DNA from 3 places in the Streptomyces sp. NPDC014727 genome. Region 1 is predicted to be linked to each of the others. Evidence: riboswitches for the same ligand, from Rfam matches in the RefSeq annotation. Region 1 holds a riboswitch; each other region holds the start of a gene.
What was found. Region 1 has a riboswitch for glycine ahead of ACF1B9_RS32330 (L-serine ammonia-lyase). Riboswitches for the same ligand answer to the same signal wherever they lie in the genome.
Positions count from the first base shown of each region.

Region 2: it holds a riboswitch for glycine, as region 1 does, so the genes downstream of both, gcvT (glycine cleavage system aminomethyltransferase GcvT) here and ACF1B9_RS32330 (L-serine ammonia-lyase) in region 1, are expected to answer to the same signal.
Region 3: it holds a riboswitch for glycine, as region 1 does, so the genes downstream of both, gcvP (aminomethyl-transferring glycine dehydrogenase) here and ACF1B9_RS32330 (L-serine ammonia-lyase) in region 1, are expected to answer to the same signal.

Region 1 is NZ_JBIBYR010000031.1:37,587-44,560, forward strand. It holds gene gcvP (aminomethyl-transferring glycine dehydrogenase) at 1-1,780, shown strand, start outside; gene gcvT (glycine cleavage system aminomethyltransferase GcvT) at 1,812-2,912, shown strand; gene gcvH (glycine cleavage system protein GcvH) at 2,984-3,358, shown strand; gene glyA (serine hydroxymethyltransferase) at 3,360-4,631, shown strand; gene lipA (lipoyl synthase) at 4,633-5,592, shown strand; glycine riboswitch at 5,605-5,702, shown strand; gene ACF1B9_RS32330 (L-serine ammonia-lyase) at 5,805-6,974, shown strand, end outside.
Region 2 is NZ_JBIBYR010000022.1:94,651-101,624, forward strand. It holds gene ACF1B9_RS28390 (ABC transporter substrate-binding protein) at 1-508, opposite strand, end outside; gene ACF1B9_RS28395 (ABC transporter permease) at 604-1,608, opposite strand; gene ACF1B9_RS28400 (enhanced serine sensitivity protein SseB C-terminal domain-containing protein) at 2,107-2,889, opposite strand; gene ACF1B9_RS28405 (enhanced serine sensitivity protein SseB) at 3,056-3,826, opposite strand; partial or broken gene ACF1B9_RS28410 (AAA family ATPase) at 3,880-4,563, opposite strand; glycine riboswitch at 4,721-4,818, shown strand; gene gcvT (glycine cleavage system aminomethyltransferase GcvT) at 4,959-6,074, shown strand; gene gcvH (glycine cleavage system protein GcvH) at 6,166-6,543, shown strand; gene glyA (serine hydroxymethyltransferase) at 6,564-6,974, shown strand, end outside.
Region 3 is NZ_JBIBYR010000020.1:9,019-15,992, reverse strand. It holds gene ACF1B9_RS26980 (glutamate-cysteine ligase family protein) at 1-590, opposite strand, end outside; gene ACF1B9_RS26975 (hypothetical protein) at 1,075-1,668, shown strand; gene ACF1B9_RS26970 (DUF5999 family protein) at 1,989-2,195, shown strand; gene gcvP (aminomethyl-transferring glycine dehydrogenase) at 2,283-5,168, opposite strand; glycine riboswitch at 5,363-5,459, opposite strand; gene ACF1B9_RS26960 (PRC-barrel domain-containing protein) at 5,573-5,941, shown strand; gene ACF1B9_RS26955 (DNA polymerase IV) at 5,866-6,974, opposite strand, start outside.

The DNA of each region.
Region 1 (6,974 bases):
GACGCACCGGCACGCCACGCTCATCGCCGCAGGTCTGCGGGCGAGCGGGATCACGGTGGTGCACCGTGAGTTCTTCGACACCTTGCTGGTGCGGGTCGACGGCCGTGCCGAGGAGGTCGTAGCGGCCGCCCACGACAAGGGCCTGCGGCTGCGACTGGTGGACGGCGACCACGTCGGCGTCTCCTGCTCCGAGGTCACCACGCAGGACCACGTCAGTCTCGTGCTCGACGCTTTTGGCTGGGCCGGGGACGACCTCGACCAGCCGGCGGCCGACGCTCCGGCGGCTCTTCCGCCGGGACTGCGTCGTACCTCCTCGTTCCTCACCCACCCGCTCTTCCACCAGCACCGTTCCGAGACCGCGATGCTGCGCTACCTCCGCAAGCTGTCCGACCGTGACTTCGCGCTGGACCGCGGCATGATCCCGCTCGGGTCCTGCACGATGAAGCTCAACGCGACCACGGAGATGGAACCGGTCAGCTGGCCCGGGTTCGCGGACCTGCACCCGTTCGCGCCGATGACGGATGCAACCGGTTACCTGACCCTGGTCGAACAGCTGGAAACGTGGCTGGCCGAGATCACCGGGTACGCCAAGGTCTCCATCCAGCCGAACGCCGGATCGCAGGGCGAGCTTGCGGGCCTGCTGGCGATCCGCGCCTATCACCGGAGCAACGGCCAGGCCGGACGCGACGTGTGCCTGATACCAGCAAGCGCGCACGGTACCAACGCCGCCTCCGCTGTCATGGCCGGGATGCGCGTCGTCGTTGTGGCGTCGCGGCCCGACGGCACGGTCGACCTCGCCGACCTCGAGGCCAAGTGCGCGAAGCACGCCGAGGACCTGGCCGCGATCATGGTGACCTACCCCTCGACACACGGTGTCTACGAGGAGAGCATCACCCGGCTGTGCGAGCTGGTGCACGAGCACGGCGGACAGGTGTACGTCGACGGCGCCAACCTCAACGCGCTGCTCGGGGTCGCCAAGCCGGGTGAGTTCGGTGGCGACGTGTCCCACCTCAACCTGCACAAGACGTTCTGCATCCCGCACGGCGGCGGCGGGCCGGGCGTTGGCCCGGTCGGGGTGGCCGAGCACCTCTCGCCGTACCTGCCCACCCACCCGCTGCACCCCGACACCGGGCGCCGCGACGGGATCGGGTCGGTGAGCGCCGCGCCGTTCGGCAGCGCCGGCATCCTGCCGATCCCGTGGGCCTACATCCGGATGATGGGCGCGGAGGGGCTGACCGAGGCGACTGAGACAGCCGTGCTGAGCGCGAACTACGTCGCCCACCGGCTCGCGCCGCACTTCCCCGTCCTGTACGCCGGGGAGGCCGGCCTCGTCGCGCATGAGTGCATACTCGACGTACGCCCGATCACCGCCGCCACGGGTGTGACCGTCGACGACATCGCCAAGCGGCTCATCGACTACGGCTTCCACGCGCCGACGATGAGCTTCCCGGTCGCCGGCACGCTGATGGTCGAGCCGACCGAGAGTGAGAGCCTGCAGGAACTGGACCGCTTCTGCGAGGCGATGATCGCGATCCGCGCGGAGATCGACCTGGTGCGCAAGGGCACCTGGACCCTCGAGGGGAGCCCGCTGCGACGGGCGCCGCACACCGCGGCCGCGATCGCCGGTGAGTGGACCCGGGCCTACTCGCGCGAGCGGGCCGTCTACCCGGCAGGCGTCACGCCCGACAAGTACTGGCCGCCGGTCGGTCGGATTGACCAGGCGCACGGCGACCGGAACCTGGTCTGCGCCTGCCCGCCCCCCGAGTCGTTCGAGTCGTGATCCGACCGGTCACGGTCTGAGGGAAACCACCATGTCCAAGAAGACACCCCTGCACGAGATCCACGCCGAACTCAAAGCGTCGTTCATCGACTTCGCCGGCTGGTCCATGCCGCTGCGCTATACCTCCGAACTGGCCGAGCACCACGCCGTACGGACCACCGCCGGAATCTTCGACCTCAGCCACATGGGCGAGATCGAACTGTCCGGCCCCGAGGTGGGCCGGGCCCTCGACCACGCCCTGGTCGGAGAGCCGTCGAAGATCACCGTCGGCCGCGCCCGGTACTCCCTTCTGGTCCACGAGACCGGCGGAGTCCTCGACGACCTCGTCGTCTACCGCCTGGCCGAGGAGAAGTACCTCGTCGTGGCCAACGCCGGCAACGCGCCGATCGTGCTCTCCTGCCTGAGCGACCGGATGGACGGCTACGCCACCACGGTCCGGGACGCTTCCGGCGAGTGGGCGCTGATCGCGCTCCAGGGCCCGAATTCGCCGACGATCGTCGGCGAATTGGCCGACGTCGACGTGCCGTCGCTGAAGTACTACGCGATCGGCCCGGCCTGGCTGGCGGACCGCGAGGTGCTGCTCGCCCGCACCGGCTACACCGGCGAGGACGGCTTCGAGATCTACTGCCGCCCCGAGGACGCGGTAGCCCTCTGGCAGGCCGTCAGCGCAGCGGGCGCGGAACACGGCCTGGTCCCGTGCGGCCTGGCCTGCCGCGACACGCTGCGCCTCGAGGCCGGCATGCCGTTGTACGGCCAGGAACTCACCATCCGCAACACGCCGTTCGACGCGGGACTGGGCCGCGTCGTGGTGTTCGGGAAGCGCGGCGGGTTCGTCGGCGAGGCGGCCCTGGCCGCCTGCCGTGACAAGGGACCGACCCACGTGCTGGTCGGGCTGACCTCGACCGGCCGACGAGCACCGCGCACCGGCTACGCCGTACTCGACCCGGACACCGGCGAGCACATCGGCGAGGTCACCTCCGGCGCGCTGTCGCCCACCCTCGGCCACCCCGTGGCGATGGCCTACCTGCCGACCGACCGGTGCGACCCCGGCACGAAGGTGCTCGTCGACATCCGGGGCAGCCAGGAGTACGCCGAGGTCGTCCCGATGCCCTTCTACCGCCGCCAAGGCTGACCGCTGCCCGAAAACCCCTCATCAGCCACACCCGGTCCTCCCGGACCGACCGACATTCTTAGGGACCCATCATGAGCCTGCCCACCGACCTGAAGTACACCAGCGACCACGAGTGGATCGCGACCGACGGCGACGTGTCGACCGTCGGGGTCACAGCCCACGCGGCCGACGCGCTCGGCGACGTGGTCTACCTCGACCTGCCTGCCGTCGGCGCGACGATCGAGGCTGGCGAGACGTGCGGAGAGATCGAGTCGACCAAGTCCGTGAGCGACCTGTTCGCTCCCGCGGACGGCGAAATCGTCGAGATCAACGAAGCGGCGGTCGCCGACCCCGGCCTGGTCAACTCCGACCCCTTCGGAGCGGGCTGGCTGTTCCGGTTGCGGATCACCGGCACGCCCGACCTGCTGGACGCAACCGCCTACGCGGCTCTCACCGAAGGAGCCTGAGATGTCCGTCTTGAACCGACGGCTCGCCGACTTCGACCCTGACGTGTACGCGGCCGTATGTGCTGAGCTGGTGCGTCAGCAGAGCACGCTGGAGATGATCGCCAGCGAGAACTTCGCACCGGTCTCAGTGATGCAGGCGCAGGGCTCCGTCCTGACCAACAAGTACGCTGAGGGCTACCCGGGCCGTCGCTACTACGGCGGGTGTGAGCACGTCGACGTGGTCGAGTCCCTCGCCATCGAACGGGTGAAGGGCCTGTTCGGCGCGGCCTTCGCCAATGTGCAGCCGCACTCGGGCGCCCAGGCGAACGCCGCCGCGATGACGGCGCTCCTCCAGCCGGCGGACACCATCCTGGGCCTGGACCTCGCGCACGGCGGTCACCTCACCCACGGCATGCGCATCAACTTCTCCGGCAAGCTCTACAACGTCGTCGCCTACCACGTCTCCGCGGAGGACAACCGCGTCGACATGGCGGAGGTGCAGCGACTTGCCGATGAGCACCGGCCCCAGCTGATCATCGCAGGCTGGTCGGCGTACCCCCGACAGCTCGACTTCGCCGCCTTCCGGCGGATCGCGGACCAGGTCGGCGCGTACCTGATGGTGGACATGGCGCACTTCGCCGGGCTGGTCGCCACCGGACTCCACCCGAATCCCGTGCCGTACGCCGACGTGGTCACCACGACCACACACAAGACGCTCGGCGGCCCGCGCGGCGGAGTGGTGCTGACCAACCGCAGGGACGTGGCGAAGAAGGTCAACAGCGCGGTCTTCCCCGGGCAGCAGGGCGGCCCGCTGGAGCACGTGATCGCGGCCAAGGCGGTTGCCTTCAAGATGGCGTCCGAGCCGGTGTTCCGCGAGCGCCAAGAGCGCACCCTCGCAGGCGCTCGGCTCCTCGCGGAACGGCTGAGCGCTCCCGATGTCGCGGGTGCGGGTGTGTCCGTGCTGTCGGGTGGTACCGACGTACACCTGGTCCTGGTCGACCTGCGCGAGTCGGAGCTCGACGGGCAGCAGGCGGAGGACCGACTGCACCACATCGGCATCACGGTGAACCGCAACGCAGTACCGTTCGACCCCCGCCCGCCGATGGTGACTTCGGGGTTGCGCATCGGTACGCCTGCGCTGGCCAGCCGAGGCTTCGAGGAGGCCGCGTTCGCGGAGGTCGCCGACATCATCGCGGAGGCCCTGGCGCCGGCGTACGACGAGGGCGTCGCCGCCGAGCTGCGGGCTCGTGTGGCCACGCTCGCCCACACACACCCCTTGTACCCGGAGCTGTGAGATGAGCGGAACCAGCACGCCTTCCATTGCGCCTGACGGCCGCAGGCTGCTGCGGCTGGAGGTGCGGAACAGCCAGACACCCGTCGAGCGCAAGCCGGGTTGGATGAAGGCCAAGGTGCGGATGGGGCCGGAGTACACCGCGCTGCAGTCGCGGGTGAAGGCCGAAGGGCTGCACACGGTATGCGAGGAGGCGCGCTGCCCCAACATCTTCGAGTGCTGGGAGGACCGCGAGGCCACCTTTCTCATCGGCGGCGACCAGTGCACCCGGCGCTGCGACTTCTGCCAGATCGACACCGGCAAGCCCCAGCCTCTTGACCGGGACGAGCCGCGCCGGGTGGCGGAGTCCGTGGCGACGATGGGGCTGCGATACGCCACCATCACCGGCGTGGCCCGCGACGACCTGCCCGACGGCGGTGCCTGGCTGTACGCCGAGACGGTCCGGCAGATCCACGCGCTGAACCCGGACACCGGGGTGGAGAACCTGATCCCGGACTTCAACGGTGTCCCCGCGTTGCTGACCCAGGTGTTCGAGTCCCGCCCGGAAGTGCTGGCGCACAATGTGGAGACAGTGCCCCGGATCTTCAAGCGGATCCGGCCCGCCTTCCGCTACGACAGGTCGCTTGGTGTGCTCACCGCGGCACGGGAGTTCGGTCTGGTCACCAAGTCGAACCTGATCCTGGGCATGGGTGAGACCCGGGAGGAGGTCTCGACGGCGTTGCAGAACCTGCACGACGCCGGGTGTGACCGGATCACCATCACCCAGTACCTGCGGCCCTCAGCGCGGCACCACCCGGTGGAGCGGTGGGTCAAGCCCGAGGAGTTCGTCGAACTCCAGGAGGAAGCCGAGGAGATCGGCTTCGCCGGAGTGATGTCCGGCCCCCTGGTCCGCTCCTCCTACCGTGCCGGACGGCTGTACCAGCAAGCACTCGGCGCAAAACTTCCGCAAGAACCGAACAACTGAACACACCGCTGGCGGTTCTGCGCGGGAGAGCCCACGTCTCCTGAAGGACGTGGCGTCGAAGGAGCAAATCCTCCCTGGAAACTCTCAGGCCCCGTTACCGCGCAGAGAAGGCGGACTCTGGAAAGCAGGCGCCCGTCGCGCCTCGCCCATGGAGCAAGCCGCCTGCCGCGCGGCGAAACTTTCAGGCCGAACTATTCAAAGGGAGCCCGCCCGTGGCCATCTCCGTGTTCGATCTCTTCTCCATCGGCATCGGGCCGTCCAGCTCGCACACGGTCGGCCCGATGCGCGCCACCGGGATGTTCGTCGGCCGTCTGAAGGAAGACGGCCTGCTGGCGCATACGGCCTCGGTGCGGGCGGAGCTGTTCGGCTCGCTCGGGGCGACCGGGCACGGCCACAGCACGCCGAAGGCCGTCCTGCTCGGTTTGGAGGGCCACTGCCCCCGTACGGTCGACGTGGAGCACGCCGACGCCGAGGTGCAGCGCATTCGCGACACCCAGCGGCTGCGGCTGCTGGCGACGGAGCTCGGCGACGCCCACGAGATCGACTTCGACGAGCCCACCCAGCTGGTGCTGCACTGTCGCCGCTCGCTGCCGTACCACGCCAACGGCATGACCCTCTTCGCGTACGACGCCGACGGGCTGCCGCTGCTGGAGAAGACCTACTACTCGGTCGGCGGCGGCTTCGTCGTCGACGAGGACGCGGTCGGCGAGGACCGGATCAAGCTCGACGACACCAAGCTCACCCACCCCTTCCGCACCGCCGACGAGCTGCTGCGCCTCTCCCGGGAGTCGGGTCTGTCGATCTCCGCGCTGATGCTGGAGAACGAGAAGGCCTGGGGCACCGAGGAGGAGATCCGCGAAGGGCTGCTGGAGATCTGGCGCACCATGCAGAGCTGCGTCTCGCGCGGCATGTCCCGCGAGGGCATCCTGCCGGGCGGCCTGAAGGTCCGCCGCCGCGCCGCCAACTCCGCCCGGCAGCTGCGCGCCGAGGGCGATCCCGCCACGCGCGCGATGGAGTGGACCACCCTCTACGCCATGGCGGTCAACGAGGAGAACGCGGCAGGCGGGCGCGTCGTCACCGCCCCCACCAACGGCGCGGCCGGCATCATCCCGGCCGTCCTGCACTACTACGTCAACTTCGTCCCCGGCGCCGACGAGGAGGGCGTCGTCCGCTTCCTCCTCGCGGCGGGCGCGATCGGCATGCTCTTCAAGGAGAACGCCTCCATCTCCGGCGCCGAGGTCGGTTGTCAGGGTGAGGTCGGCTCCGCCTGCTCCATGGCCGCGGGCGGCCTCGCCGAGGTCCTCGGCAGCACCCCGGAACAGGTCGAGAACGCCGCCGAGATCGGTATGGAGCACAACCTCGGTCTGACCTGCGACCCGGTC
Region 2 (6,974 bases), on a different contig from region 1:
GCATCAGGTACTGCGGGCCACCGGTGATGGTGTCCGTCGCCCAGATGCGCTCGATGCCGTACTTGACGTCCTTGGAGGTCAGCTTGGAGCCGTCCTCCCAGGTGAGGCCGGACCGCAGCTTGTACGTGTACGTCTTGCCGCCGTCCGAGATCACACCGGGGCCGGTGGCGAGGTCGCCGACCAGCTTGGTGGACGCGGCGCCGGGCTTGGTGTCGTACGTGACGAGCTGGCGGGTGTAGAAGCGCATGAAGTCCCACGCCATGCCGTAGTAGGCACGCTGGGGGTCGGCGGAGTCGAGGTCCTGCTTGCCGACCATCTTCAGCGTTCCACCCTTCTTGGTGGACGCGTTGGCGACCTTGTTGAACGCCGCGTTGAAGCCGGCGCCCTTCGCCTTGCTGTCGCCGCTGCCGCCGTCGTCGCCACCGCCGCACGCCGTGGTGGTCATCAGCGCCGCGACCACGAGGGCCGCACCAGCGGTGAGCCGTCGTTTCGAGGTAACTGTGGACATTTTCTCGTAACCTCCGAGATCGCGGTCCCAGGCCATTGCTTGCCGGAGAACCATGGGAAGAGCCACCTGACAGTGCGGCAGGGGCAAGTCGTGGGCTATCGGGTCCCCTTGGGATCCAGGGCGTCGCGCAGCCCGTCCCCGAAGAGGTTGAAGGCCAGTACGGTGATGAAGATCGTCACGCCGGGAAAGACCATGAACATCGGGTCGTGCTCGTACGTCTCCAGGGCGTCCCGCAGCATGCCGCCCCAGGAGGCCGTGGGCGGCCGGACACCGGCTCCGAGGAAGCTGAGGGCCGCTTCGGTGAGGATGTTGGTGGGGATCATGAGCGTCGCGTAGACGGTGATCGGCGCCACCAGGTTCGGCAGCAGCTCCCGGAAGAGGATGTGCCCGCGTCCGCCGCCGAGGCTGCGCGCCGCCTCCACGTACTCGCGCTCGCGCAGCGAGAGCGTCTGGCCCCGGACGATGCGTCCCACATACGGCCAGCCGAAGAAGCCGATGACGGCGACCAGTACGGCGATGCGCACCCCGCTGCCGGTGAGGCCGAGCAGATCGTCGGGGAGAACGGAGACGAGGGAGATGATGAACAGGAGCTGCGGGAACGACAGCAGCACGTCCATGACCCGGCTGATCACCGCGTCGACCCAGCCGCCGAAGTAGCCGGCGATGATCCCGAAGAGCGTGCCGAGCGCCACCGCGACCAGGGCCGCGAGGAACGCCACGAGCAGCGAGATCCGGGCGCCGTAGACGATCCGGCTGAAGATGTCGCGCCCCTTGTTGGGCTCGACGCCGAAGAGGAAGTCGCCGCTGACGCCGCCGAGGCTCCCCTGGGGGAGGTTGGTCAGCGGGTCGAGCTTGTCCTGGTGGAAGTCGTTCGGCGGGTGCCCCAGCAGGCCCACGATGAGGGGCGCGAAGATCGCCACCACGATCAGGACGAGGACAACGATGCCACCCGTCAGCGCGACCTTGTCCTGCTTCAGGCGGTTCCAGGCGATCTGCTTGAGAGACCGTCCCTCGACCTTCTTCACCCCTGAGTCGGCTGCGGGACCACCGGTCGCGATCGGGTCCGCTTCCGTGGTCGGCTCATGCAGTGGTGCCGTCATCGTGGCAAGGACCCCTCTCAACCGGCGGTGGCCGGGCCGAACTGGCCGCTGTGGCGGCACGGATCAGTCAGTCGTACACAGAGGCGGCAGGACGCCCTTGCTGCGGGAGTCTTCATTGCTGTTGCGCGCGGTAGCCATACCGTCAGGCGAATGGATGCCTAACCGTGATGCGGTCAGGGGTGTTCCGTTATCCGGACGGATGTGAACGCCCCTCGAACACGGGCCAGTTGAGGCGGAAGAGGGGCACGCGCGTAGATTCACGCCGCTTTCACCACCAGACGTCCCCAGCGCGGAAATCCCGGACATGGAGGGCGAGATGCACCGGAAGCCGTGAACACGCGCCCACATTTCGGGAGTTGGCCCTCTATGTGTATGTCCAGGAAATCAGGAACGTACACCTGCATTCCGGGCACACCGGGCTCACGCGGTCGCGTCGCGGACACCGGGTACGGCCGACCGCGCACCCCTACCGGTACGCGCGACTCCGACGGCGCGCGCTCAGTACGCGCCCTGCGGCGGCGGATAGCCGTAGCCCGCCACCGGGGCCGCCGGGGCATGGGCCTCGCGGTCGTAGAACGGGCGGGCGTTGGCGCGCAGCCACATCGCGACCGGGTCGTACTCGTCGGACATCGCGACGGTGGAGACGGGCAGCCCGTCCGGGACCGCGCCGATCGACTGCTGCATCATCGCGCGCACGGCGTCGACCGAGGTCTGACTCGTGTCGTAGAGGTCGAGGCCGATGGCGAGATAGGGGACGCCGAGCGCGGGCTGCACCCAGGCACGGCGCAGCGAGCGGATCGCGGGGGTGTGGTGGGCGTTCTGCGCGAGCAGGGCGTAGAACTGCGGGATCTCGATGGCCGGCTCGGTGAGCCGGAGGGGGCCCGCGGGCATCCGGTCGAGGCCGGTGGCGATCCGGCGCAGATCCAGCCAGGGGATGCCGATTCCGCCGCCCGGGGCGTGCGGGTTGAGCCAGATGCCCCAGCGGTCGGGGAAGAGGGCACGGGCGATGTCGCGCCCGCCGACCAGTTCATGGGCCCGGTTCCAGCCACTGGCCGAGAGCTCCTGGGCGGAGGTCACACAGGGGGCGTAGCCGAGGCCGTCGATCTCCATGTTTCCGTACTGGGCGTCGGGCGAGCCCGCCTGGCCGTGCCAGAGGAGCATCCAGATCCGGCCGTTCACGAGGGCCTGCAGCAGCGCCTCGTACGCGTCGTAGCGTCCCGGCGTCACTTGGCGCAGCATGTGCTCGACCTGCCCGGCCGCCGCGGTGCCTGACGCACTCACCTGGTCCCGCCCCTCTTCGATCCACTGTGTCGGCCCGCCGCTCCCGGGGCACACGGGTGCGGCATGATGCCGAGGCACCAGCCATCAAACCAGCTTATGCGTCGGTCCTGACACCGACTTGACTCCATGGGCCGACGTGGCAATCGGCCCTGGAGCCGTCGGCGTGCTACGGGGTCTCGCGCCGGTAGAACGGCCGGACCTTCTCCCGCATCCAGTCGCCGACCGGGTCCTGTGCCACGTCGAGCAGGACCAGGTTGACCGGCCAGGGCACCTCGACCCGGCCCAGCGCACGGCCGAGGGCGTCCATCGGGGCGTTGCGTCCGGCGCCCTCCCAGGTGGAGAACTCGACCCCTATGAAGAGGACGGGCTCGCCGCCCTCGATGCTGGCCAGCGTCCGGCGGGCGGTGAGCACGACGCCGCTCTCCTCGAATTCGCCGGCCGCCGCGGCGAGGAAGTCGACGGGCTCCTCCTGCCAGGACGGTTCGTACAGCCGGACCCGGCCGCCGCCGGCCGGCCCGTCCAGCGGGGTGCGTCCGGCGCGGCAGAGCTCGGCCACGGCGGGCGGCGGCAGCGGCATCCCGACAGCGCCGCCCGGATTCACCGCGATACCGAGCTGCGGGGGCAGACCGCGGGCGAAGTCGCGGGCGGGTGCGACGGTGACGGACATACGGGTGCCGACGCAGGCGAGGAACTGCTGTTCGGAGCTGAAGACAGGAACGTACGCGGCGCCGTCGATCTCCAGTGTCGGCAGGTCCAGGTCCGGGGAGTCGGGTCCGCCGCCATTGGGCAGGGGCACCCAGACCTGGCTGCGCCCGAGCACCTCGACGAGCCGTCCGCCCGCCTCCGGGCTACCCACCGAGGCCATCAGTACCTCTTCGAGCTCATTGGCCGGCCATCCGCTCTGCGGATGGGACTGGACCTGCGCCGGAATGTCCACTGCTTCCCCTTCTTGCCCGAGCCTTCCCGCAGAAGATTACGGCCTGCCGCCCGCGCCTTCGGTGCCGTGGCGAACGTGATCCGGCCCAGCGCCCTCGCCGCCTCGCGGTCCAGCAGCACCGCCGAGGCGCAGCCGGGCGGCAGCAGGCCGGTCTCGGTGACCCGCAGCAGCTTCCCCACCGCCCTGCGATGCCGGGCGAAGGCGTATCCGGAGACACCCCGCCCGCGCTCCCGCTGGCCCTCCTTCGCCGTCTGCGGTGTGACGTCGAGCAGGACGAGATGGAGGACGCGGCCCCGGCGCCGGGCGTCACGGGCCAGCCAGCCGCGCACCCACGCCTGGGTTCCGCAGTCGTGGACGACGACGGACTCGCCGGAGCGCAGCGCGCGCCACAGTCCCCGGTAGTGGGCGGCGCGGACCAGCGGACGGTAGAGGGCGTACGGGAGTAAGCGGGGCATCAGCCGGGCCCAGCGGTCCCGGGTGTCCTGGGAGTCGATGGCGCGGGCCGTCGTCACCGTCCGCCGGATGAGCGTCGATTTGCCGCTGCCGGGCAGTCCGGAGACCACCACCACGTCGCCCGCCGCGAAGCGCAGGCTGCGCGGGCCGCGCCCGGCCCGCCCCCGCAGGTCTCGTACGACGGGCGCGCGCGGGCCGAGCATCTCCCCGGCCGGGACCCCCGGCTGTGCGGGCATCGCGTCGTGCGCGACTCCCGCGGTTGTCGCGTACCGCTGCAACGTCATCGCCCTCCCCCTGTCGGGTCACCCGCGTATGCCCCTGAAGTGTAAAGAAAAGGTAATGCGACACAACCGTCCACGCCGTCGATTCCGAGAGGGGACCGGGGCCCCACTCCGACGGAATGCGTGCGATGATGACCCGGCCAACTGCATAAAGGCCGCTTGAATCCGCGCGGGAGAGTTCCGGTCACTGCATGTGCCGGGCGCCGAAGGAGCAAGTTCCTCCCTTGAATCTCTCAGGCCCCGTACCGCGTGGATGAGGCAGATCTGAAAAGCGGGCCGCTCCGCGGCTCCACCCAAGGTGCAAGCCGAACCCCTCAGGGGCTCTCGGCGAACCTCTCAGGTTCCGATGACAGATGGGGAGGGATTGTCCTCGTCGTCATGCCCCGGGAGTCACATCCATGAGCACCGCCCCCCGTCTCACCGCCCTCGATGCCCTGCACCGTTCGCTGGGCGCGACCATGACCGACTTCGCGGGCTGGGACATGCCCCTGCGGTACGCCAGCGAGCGCGACGAGCACAACGCGGTGCGCACCAGGGCCGGTCTCTTCGACCTGTCCCACATGGGCGAGATCACCGTCACCGGCCCCGAGGCCGCCGCCTTCCTGAACTTCGCGCTGGTCGGCAACATCGGCACCGTCGCCGTCGGCCGCGCCCGCTACACCATGATCTGCGCCGAGAACGGCGGCATCCTGGACGACCTGATCGTCTACCGCCTCGGTGACGACGAGTACATGATCGTCGCCAACGCCGGGAACGCCCAGATCGTGCTGGACGCGCTGACCGCGCGGGCCGACGGCTTCGACGCCGCGGTGCGCGACGACCGCGACGCGTACGCGCTGCTCGCCGTCCAGGGCCCGGAGTCCCCCGCCATCCTGGCCTCGGTCACCGACGCCGACCTGGACAGCCTGAAGTACTACGCCGGCCTGCCCGGCACGGTCGCCGGTGTGCCCGCGCTGATCGCCCGCACCGGCTACACCGGCGAGGACGGCTTCGAGCTGTTCGTCGCCCCCGAGCACGCCGAGCAGCTGTGGAAGGCCCTCACCGAGGCCGGCGCCTCCCACGGCCTGATCCCGTGCGGGCTCTCCTGCCGCGACACGCTGCGCCTGGAGGCGGGCATGCCGCTCTACGGGCACGAGCTGACGACCGAGCTGACCCCCTTCGACGCCGGCCTCGGCCGGGTCGTGAAGTTCGAGAAGGAGGGCGACTTCGTCGGCCGCGAGGCCCTGACGGCCGCCGCCGAGCGCGCCGAGACCGCCCCGCCCCGCAAGCTGGTCGGGCTGATCGCCGAGGGCCGCCGGGTGCCGCGCGCCGGTTTTTCCGTGGTCGCCGGGGGCGAGATCGTCGGCGAGGTCACCTCGGGCGCCCCGTCGCCCACCCTGGGCAAGCCGATCGCCATCGCGTACGTGGACGCCGCGCACGCCACGCCCGGCACCACGGGCATCGGGGTGGACATCCGGGGCAGCCACGAGCCGTACGAAGTCGTGGCGCTGCCTTTCTACAAGCGTCAGAAGTGACGTCCGCGCACCTCAGAAGTGACGCATTCCCGTCTCACACCGTAAGACCACCGTTCATCAGCACTCCCACGCGTACAGGAGAATTCAGGTCATGAGCAACCCCCAGCAGCTGCATTACAGCAAGGAGCACGAGTGGCTGTCGGCCGTCGAGGACGGTGTGGCGACGATCGGCATCACGGAGTTCGCCGCCAACGCGCTCGGCGACGTCGTCTACGCCCAGCTCCCCGAGGTCGGTGACACGGTGACCGCGGGCGAGACCTGCGGCGAGCTGGAGTCGACCAAGTCGGTGAGCGACCTGTACTCGCCGGTGACCGGTGAGGTCACCGCCGCGAATCAGGACGTCGTGGACGACCCGTCGCTGGTGAACTCCGCTCCGTTCGAAGGCGGCTGGCTGTTCAAGGTACGTGTGGCGGAGGAGCCGAAGGACCTGCTCTCCGCCGACGAGTACACCGAGTTCTCCGGCAACTAAAGACCCCAAGGGACCACCTGATGTCGCTTCTCAACTCCTCCCTCCACGAGCTGGACCCGGACGTCGCCGCCGCCGTCGACGCCGAGCTCCACCGTCAGCAGTCCACCCTCGAAATGATCGCCTCGGAGAATTTCGCTCCGGTCGCGGTCATGGAGGCCCAGGGCTCCGTCCTCACCAACAAGTACGCCGAGGGCTACCCCGGCCGCCGCTACTACGGCGGCTGTGAGCACGTCGACGTCGTCGAGCAGATCGCCATCGACCGCATCAAGGCGCTGTTCGGCGCCGAGGCCGCGAACGTCCAGCCGCACTCCGGTGCGCAGGCCAACGCCGCCGCGATGTTCGCGCTGCTGAAGCCGGGCGACACGATCATGGGCCTGAACCTGGCCCACGGCGGTCACCTGACGCACGGCATGAAGATCAACTTCTCCGGC
Region 3 (6,974 bases), on a different contig from region 1:
GTCACCTGCAGATGCAGCTGGACCGAGGTGCAGGCGGCCTCGGGAGTGATCGACGAAGAGGTGGAGACCATCCGCTCCACCCCTTGGATATCAAGGGAGAAATCCTCGCCGCGCGCAGCCACCATTTGATCGTTCAGCAGTGTGTAGCGGTCCGCATCCGAGAGGTTCGCGGCAACAAGGTCCGCATGGCCCAGAGTGGGAAGAATTCCGATCATCATGATCCCGGCATCGACCTCGCTCGCCTTCCGATGGGCATATCCGAGGCCGGTCCTGAGCTCTTCGGCCAGTTGATCGAAAACGCGTCCGTCCAGACGGTGCGGGACTATGTTCACTTCCAAATTGAACATCCCGAGTTCGGTCTGGAAATCACGGCTCGCGATGCGCGGGAGCACCTCGCCATTCATCATCTTCGGCATGCCGTCGACGCCGGCCAGATTCAGCTCGATCTCCATGCCCATGAGATTGCGCGGTCGGTCGAACCTCCGCTCCGCCAGAAGCCTCTCCAGCCCCTCCAGGCACTGATGAAGCTTCCTCCGGTACCTCTGCCGATCGGACAGGTCAAAGGCGCCCGACACGACCTTCTCCCCCATCGAAGCGTCCCTCCCTCAAGTGGGCGGCCCGCGGCCCAGGCCGCTCGCGTCACGATCGATAATGCCCAGGCCGGGTGATCCATAACGCCCCCGTGAACGCCGCACACCCAGTAATCTGAACGCGGCCGCCCGGGGCACATTCCCTCGGCATGAAGCAGTTTGCAGTTTCGCTCGGCCGACAGGCTGCGAAAACTCCGATGCGTTTCGGCCGACCGCGCCCGGGGAAAAATCCCTGGCGGCGGCTGCGCCACTGACGCCGAATCAGCAGAATCTCCGCATAATAAAGTCTTGATACCGCCTTGTCGGCGACACCTGCGACGGCTAGTGGAATCACTGAGTGAACACGTGTCGTATAAACTTCGCGGACGAGGCAGAGAGTTGACGCACCGGCCCAGTCACCGGCCTCCTCTGGCCCCGCATGCCGACAGCGCCGTCTGCACCCGCCCACGCACCACCGTGTCTCCGAAGTGAGAGGCGACCCACTATGCCGCTGCATGTTCCCCCGGCCCCCGCGCCCGCTCTGCGCAGCGTTCTCGCGGCACTCGGTTCACCCACCGCAGTCCGCGAGGCCCGCACACCTGCTCTTCGATCGGCGCAGGGACTGCTGAGCCCCGAACTCCCGCTCCCGGTCCATGTACTGGACCGGATCGGACCGGACGGGCTGGCACCCGCCACCCGGCTCGCCGCGTGGCGGTTCCTGATCCGCACCTCGGAACAGGCAGTCGCCGCGGCGGACACCATGCTCACTCCGGACGGCTGGACCTTCTCGCACTTCTTCGAGGGCCCCTACATCGCCTCGACCGAACTCGCCCTGCGCCAGGCCGAGACGGTGACACCGCACTACCAGCCGCGGCTGCTGTCCATTCCGGAGCTGTACATGCTGGCACTGTGGCTGCATGCCGACCCCGACGCCGACGCGTCCGGCGGGGCACTCGCCCCCGCCGATCTGCTGGTACCGCTGGCACCCGCGCCACCCGGCATCGCGGCCCATCGCCCGCACCGGGTCGCCGACCTGCTCCGCGTGATGACGCTGCGCATCACCCCGGGCCCCGGCCCCCTGCTCGGGTCACCGGCCTGACGACGGAGCATCCCGCGCATCACCGCACTGTGCCCCGCCACCGCTCCGGGTGGCGGGGCACAGTACTGCGGGCGCACTCTGCGCCCATCCGGACTAGCCCGGTCCGACCACCCCGAACCACCCGAAGGGACAGTGCAGTTGCGGTGAACCGTCCGGCCGGGTGACGCGTCATCGGAGTAAGGAGAAGTGCTGCTGCGAAATCCCTGCGGATTGACGCCCGTAGGGCAACACTGGGACCGGACCGATCGATACGGGGGGCGGCCATGAACACCTCGTCAAGCCGCAGGACATTCACTACAACGCAGCGAAAGAACCCTTCCATGTGCCAGCACCAGCCACCATGCCCGACCGCCGACTCAGCCGACCGGGAGGCCGCCCGCCTTACGGCTCACCATCCGGAACAGGGCTGGAGCCTGCTGTGCAACGGCGTCCTGCTCTTCGAGGACACCGGTGAGCTGCTCCCGGACGGGCAGATCATCGCCCCGCACCGGCCCCTGGAAACGGGCCGGGCCGTGAAGGCCGCCTGACCCCGGCCGGTACGAACGGGGGCCGGCCCGGAGAATGCTCCGCACCGGCCCCGACGCATGTCCGCGTCACATCGTGTCGCTCATGCCTCAGTTGTCGTACTCGTCCAGCGGCGGGCAGGAGCAGACGAGGTTGCGGTCACCGAAAGCACCGTCGATCCGGCGCACCGGCGGCCAGTACTTGTCGGCTGCCGAGACTCCGGCCGGGAAGACCGCCACCTCACGGCTGTAGTCGTGCTTCCACTCCCCGCCCAGCATCGCCGCGGTGTGCGGAGCGTTCTTCAGCGGGTTGTCGTCCGCGCCCCACTCGCCCGAAGCCACCTTCTCGACCTCGCCGCGTATGGCGATCATCGTGTCGCAGAAGCGGTCGAGCTCCGCGAGGTTCTCGCTCTCCGTCGGCTCGATCATCAGCGTTCCGGCGACCGGGAACGACATGGTCGGAGAGTGGAAGCCGTAGTCGATCAGACGCTTGGCGATGTCGTCGACGCTGACGCCGGTGGACTTGGAGATCGGCCGCAGGTCCACGATGCATTCGTGTGCGACCAGCCCGGCCGGGCCGTTGTACAGGATCGGGTAGTGCGGTTCGAGACGCTTGGCGATGTAGTTGGCGGCGAGTACGGCGACCTGCGTCGCGCGCTTCAGCCCCTCCCCGCCCATCAGACGCACGTACGCCCAGGAGATGGGAAGAATGCCGGCCGAACCCCACGGAGCGGCCGAGATCGGTCCGACGCCGGTCTCGGGACCCGCCGCGGGCTGCAGCGGGTGGTTCGGAAGGTACGGCGCGAGGTGCGCACGCACGCCGACCGGGCCGACGCCGGGGCCACCGCCGCCGTGCGGGATGCAGAAGGTCTTGTGCAGGTTCAGGTGCGAGACGTCGCCGCCGAAGCGGCCGGGCTTCGCGAGGCCGACCAGGGCGTTGAGGTTGGCGCCGTCGACGTACACCTGTCCGCCGGCGTCGTGCACCTCGGCGCAGATGTCCGCGACGTGCTCCTCGAACACACCGTGCGTCGACGGGTACGTGATCATGAGCACCGCGAGCTCGTCGCGGTGCTTCTCGATCTTGGCGCGGAGGTCCTCGATGTCGACCTCGCCGTCGTCGGCGGTCTTCACCACCACGACCTTCATGCCGGCCATGACGGCGCTGGCCGCGTTGGTGCCGTGCGCGGAGGACGGGATGAGGCAGACGGTCCGCTGGTCGTCGCCATTGGCCCGGTGGTACGCGCGCACCGCCAGGAGGCCTGCGAACTCGCCCTGCGATCCGGCGTTCGGCTGGATCGAGACCGCGTCGTACCCGGTGACCTCGGCGAGGCGCTCCTCCAGCTCACGGATGAGGGTGAGGAAGCCCTGTGCCTGCTCGGCCGGCGCGAAGGGATGCAGCGCGCCGAACTCGGGCCAGGTGATCGACTCCATCTCGGTGGTCGCGTTCAGTTTCATGGTGCAGGAGCCGAGCGGGATCATGCCCCGGTCCAGGGCGTAGTCCCGGTCGGCGAGCTTGCGCAGATAGCGCAGCATCGCCGTCTCGGAACGGTGCTGGTGGAAGACCGGGTGGTTGAGGATCTCGTCGGTGCGCAGCAGGGACTTGGGCAGTGCGTCTGCGGCCGCCGCGTCCAGCGCCTCGATGTCCCCGTCGGCACCGAAGGCGGCCCAGACTGCGGCGATCTGCGTACGGGTGGTCGTCTCGTCGCAGGCGAGGGAAACCAGGTCGGCATCCACGAGCCGGAGGTTGACACCTCGGTCGCGAGCCGCGGCCACGATGTCGGCGGCCTTCCCCGGAACACGCACGGTGAGGGTGTCGAAGTAGGCGCCCGTCACCACCTCGACACCCGAGGCGCGCAGCCCCTCGGCCAGGATCGTCGCGTAGCGGTGGGTGCGCTGAGCGATCGTCCGCAGCCCGTCCGGGCCGTGGTAAACGGCGTACATCCCGGCCATGACGGCAAGCAGCACCTGAGCCGTACAGATGTTGCTGGTGGCCTTCTCACGACGGATGTGCTGCTCGCGGGTCTGCAGGGCCAGCCGGTAGGCCTTGGTGCCGTCCGCGTCGACGGAGACGCCGACGAGGCGGCCGGGCAGGCTGCGTGCGAACTGCTCGCGTACGGCCATGAACCCGGCGTGAGGTCCGCCGAAGCCCATCGGCACACCGAAACGCTGCGTGGTGCCGACCGCGATGTCCGCGCCCAGGTCACCCGGGGAGGTGAGCAGGGTCAGGGCCAGCAGGTCGGCGGCGACCGTGACGATCGCACCGAGGTCGTGGGCCTGCTCGATGACGGGCTGGATGTTGCGCACCGCGCCGGAGGCACCGGGGTACTGCACCAGGACGCCGAAGACACCGCGCTCGGCGATCTCCGCCGGGATGCCGTCGGCGAGGTCGGCGACGACGACCTCGACGCCGGTCGGCTCGGCGCGGGTCTCGATGACGGCGATCGTCTGCGGCAGGGCATCGGCGTCGACCAGGAAGACGCCGTTCTTGACCTTGCCGACGCGCCGCGAGAGCGCCATGGCCTCGGCGGCCGCGGTGCCCTCGTCGAGCAGGGAGGCGCCGGAGGTGGGCAGCCCGGTCAGCTCGGCGACCATCGTCTGGAAGTTGAGGAGCGCCTCCAGGCGGCCCTGCGAGATCTCCGGCTGGTACGGCGTGTAGGCCGTGTACCAGGCGGGGTTCTCCATGACGTTGCGGAGGATCACCGGCGGAGTGAAGGTGCCGTAGTAGCCGAGCCCGATCATCGGGGCCAGCACCTGGTTGCGGTCGGCGAGGGCGCGCAGCTCCGCGAGGACCTCGGCCTCGGTGCGAGCGGTCGGCAGCCGGAGTGCCTCCGCGCTCTTGATGACATCGGGCACGGCTGCCGCGGTGAGCTCGTCCAGCGAGCCGTAGCCGACCTGGGCGAGCATCTTCGACTGTGCCTCGGCATCGGGACCGATGTGGCGCTGCTCGAACGGAATGCCCTGCTCCAGCTGGGAGAGCGGAGTGCGGCGGGGGGTCATGGTGGAGGCCTCCTGGTCTGTCACGACCTGCGAGGGGCACCACGGCGCGGGTGCCCGAACGGCCTCCCCCTCTGTCATCTCGACCTGAGAGCTTCACCGGCGCACCCTGCGGCGCACCGGCTTTCACCGTCGGTGAGGGAAGGAGCCGCATCGGCACTCGGCCGCGCGGAACCCGCCCTGCTTTCCAGAGTGACCTCGTCCGTGCGGTACGGGGGCCTGAGAGATTCCGGGGAGGATTTGCTCCTTCGGCGCCTTCGGATCAGCTCCGGAGGACTCTCCCGCACGGGGTCAGCGGCCAGTACCAGCCTACCAGCGGGGTCAGTGGCGCCATTCTCGAGTGGCCAACCCCCCGGATCTGCACTTTTGTAGTGCTTGTGGAGTAGCCGCGACCAGTGGGAGGGACCGTGCAGACCGACATAGATCCGCGCAGCCTGATCGGCCGCAAGGCGTTCGACCGCAAGGGCACCAAGATCGGAACCGTGGACGAGGTGTACCTCGACGACGCGACCGGTGTCCCCGAGTGGGCGGCCGTACGCACCGGACTCTTCAGCCGGGACGCGTTCGTCCCGCTGGAACCCAGCGAATTCGTGGAGGACTCGCTCCGCGTCCCCTTCGACCGTGCGCTGATCAAGGACGCACCGGACTTCGGCGTCGGCCGCCATCTCTCGCCCGAACAGGAGCTCCAGCTCTACCGGCACTACGGCCTGGACTCCCCGTTCGAGGAGACCGGCCCGGACAGGGACTTCGGCAGACTCGCCGGCCAGGACGAGTAGTCCACCGGGTTCCGGACCAATGGCAACGGCTCGGCCGGCTGCAGGGCCGGATCGTCGATCCGGAACGTCCGCACCCGGCCGGGCGCCGACTCAGGTTCCTCGAACCGCACCGTCACCCGGCCGATGCCGCTGCCCTGCACCCAGCCATGCCCGTATGTGTCATGGCGTACGTCGTGTCCGGCGGTCCAGCGCCGTGCCGCCGACTGCTCTGCGCTCCCTGGGGGCTCCTCCGGCGCACCGCTCACCGTTTCCTCCCCACGGCCTCCCGCCGTCCTATCCTCCTCGGCCGCTTCCCCGCTCGCGGCCCGCTCACCGGCGGCCTGTGCGAAGAGATCCTCCTGGGTGTAATCGGCGAGCCCCGTGACGCCCACACCGAGGAGCCGTACCCCTCCGGTGGTGTCCACAGCCTCCAGGAGCCGCGCGGCGGCCTCCCGGACCACCGTGGGGTCGTCCGTGGGCCCACGCAGCGTCTCCGACCGTGTGAGCGTGGAGAAGTCGTACCGGCGCACCTTCAGCACCACCGTCCGACCGGACCGCCCCGCCCCCCGCAGCCGCTGGACACATCGGTCGGCCAACCGCTCCACCTCCGTCCTGACCCGCACCCGGTCGTGCAGGTCCGCGTCGAAGGTGTCCTCCACCGACACCGATTTGGCGTCCCGCTCCGCGACCACGGGCCGGTCGTCGTACCCGAGCGCCATGCGATGGAGCGAGCCCCCGTGCGCCCTCCCCAGCAGGCGTACGAGCTCCGCCTCACCCGCCTCGACGAGGTCGTCCACCGTCGTCATCCCGGCGCGGCGCAGATGGTCCGCCGTCGCGGGTCCGACGCCGGGGAGGATCCGTACCGGCATGGGTGCGAGCAGCTCCCGCTCCGTGCCCGGTTCGATGAGCAGCAGCCCGTTCGGCTTCGCCTCCTCCGAAGCGATCTTGGCAAGCATCTTGGAACCGGCGAGCCCGACCGAACCGGTGAGCCCGGTGACCGCTTTGATGGCCGTACGCAGCTGCTCTCCGACCTCCCGCGCGGAAGCCGAGTCGT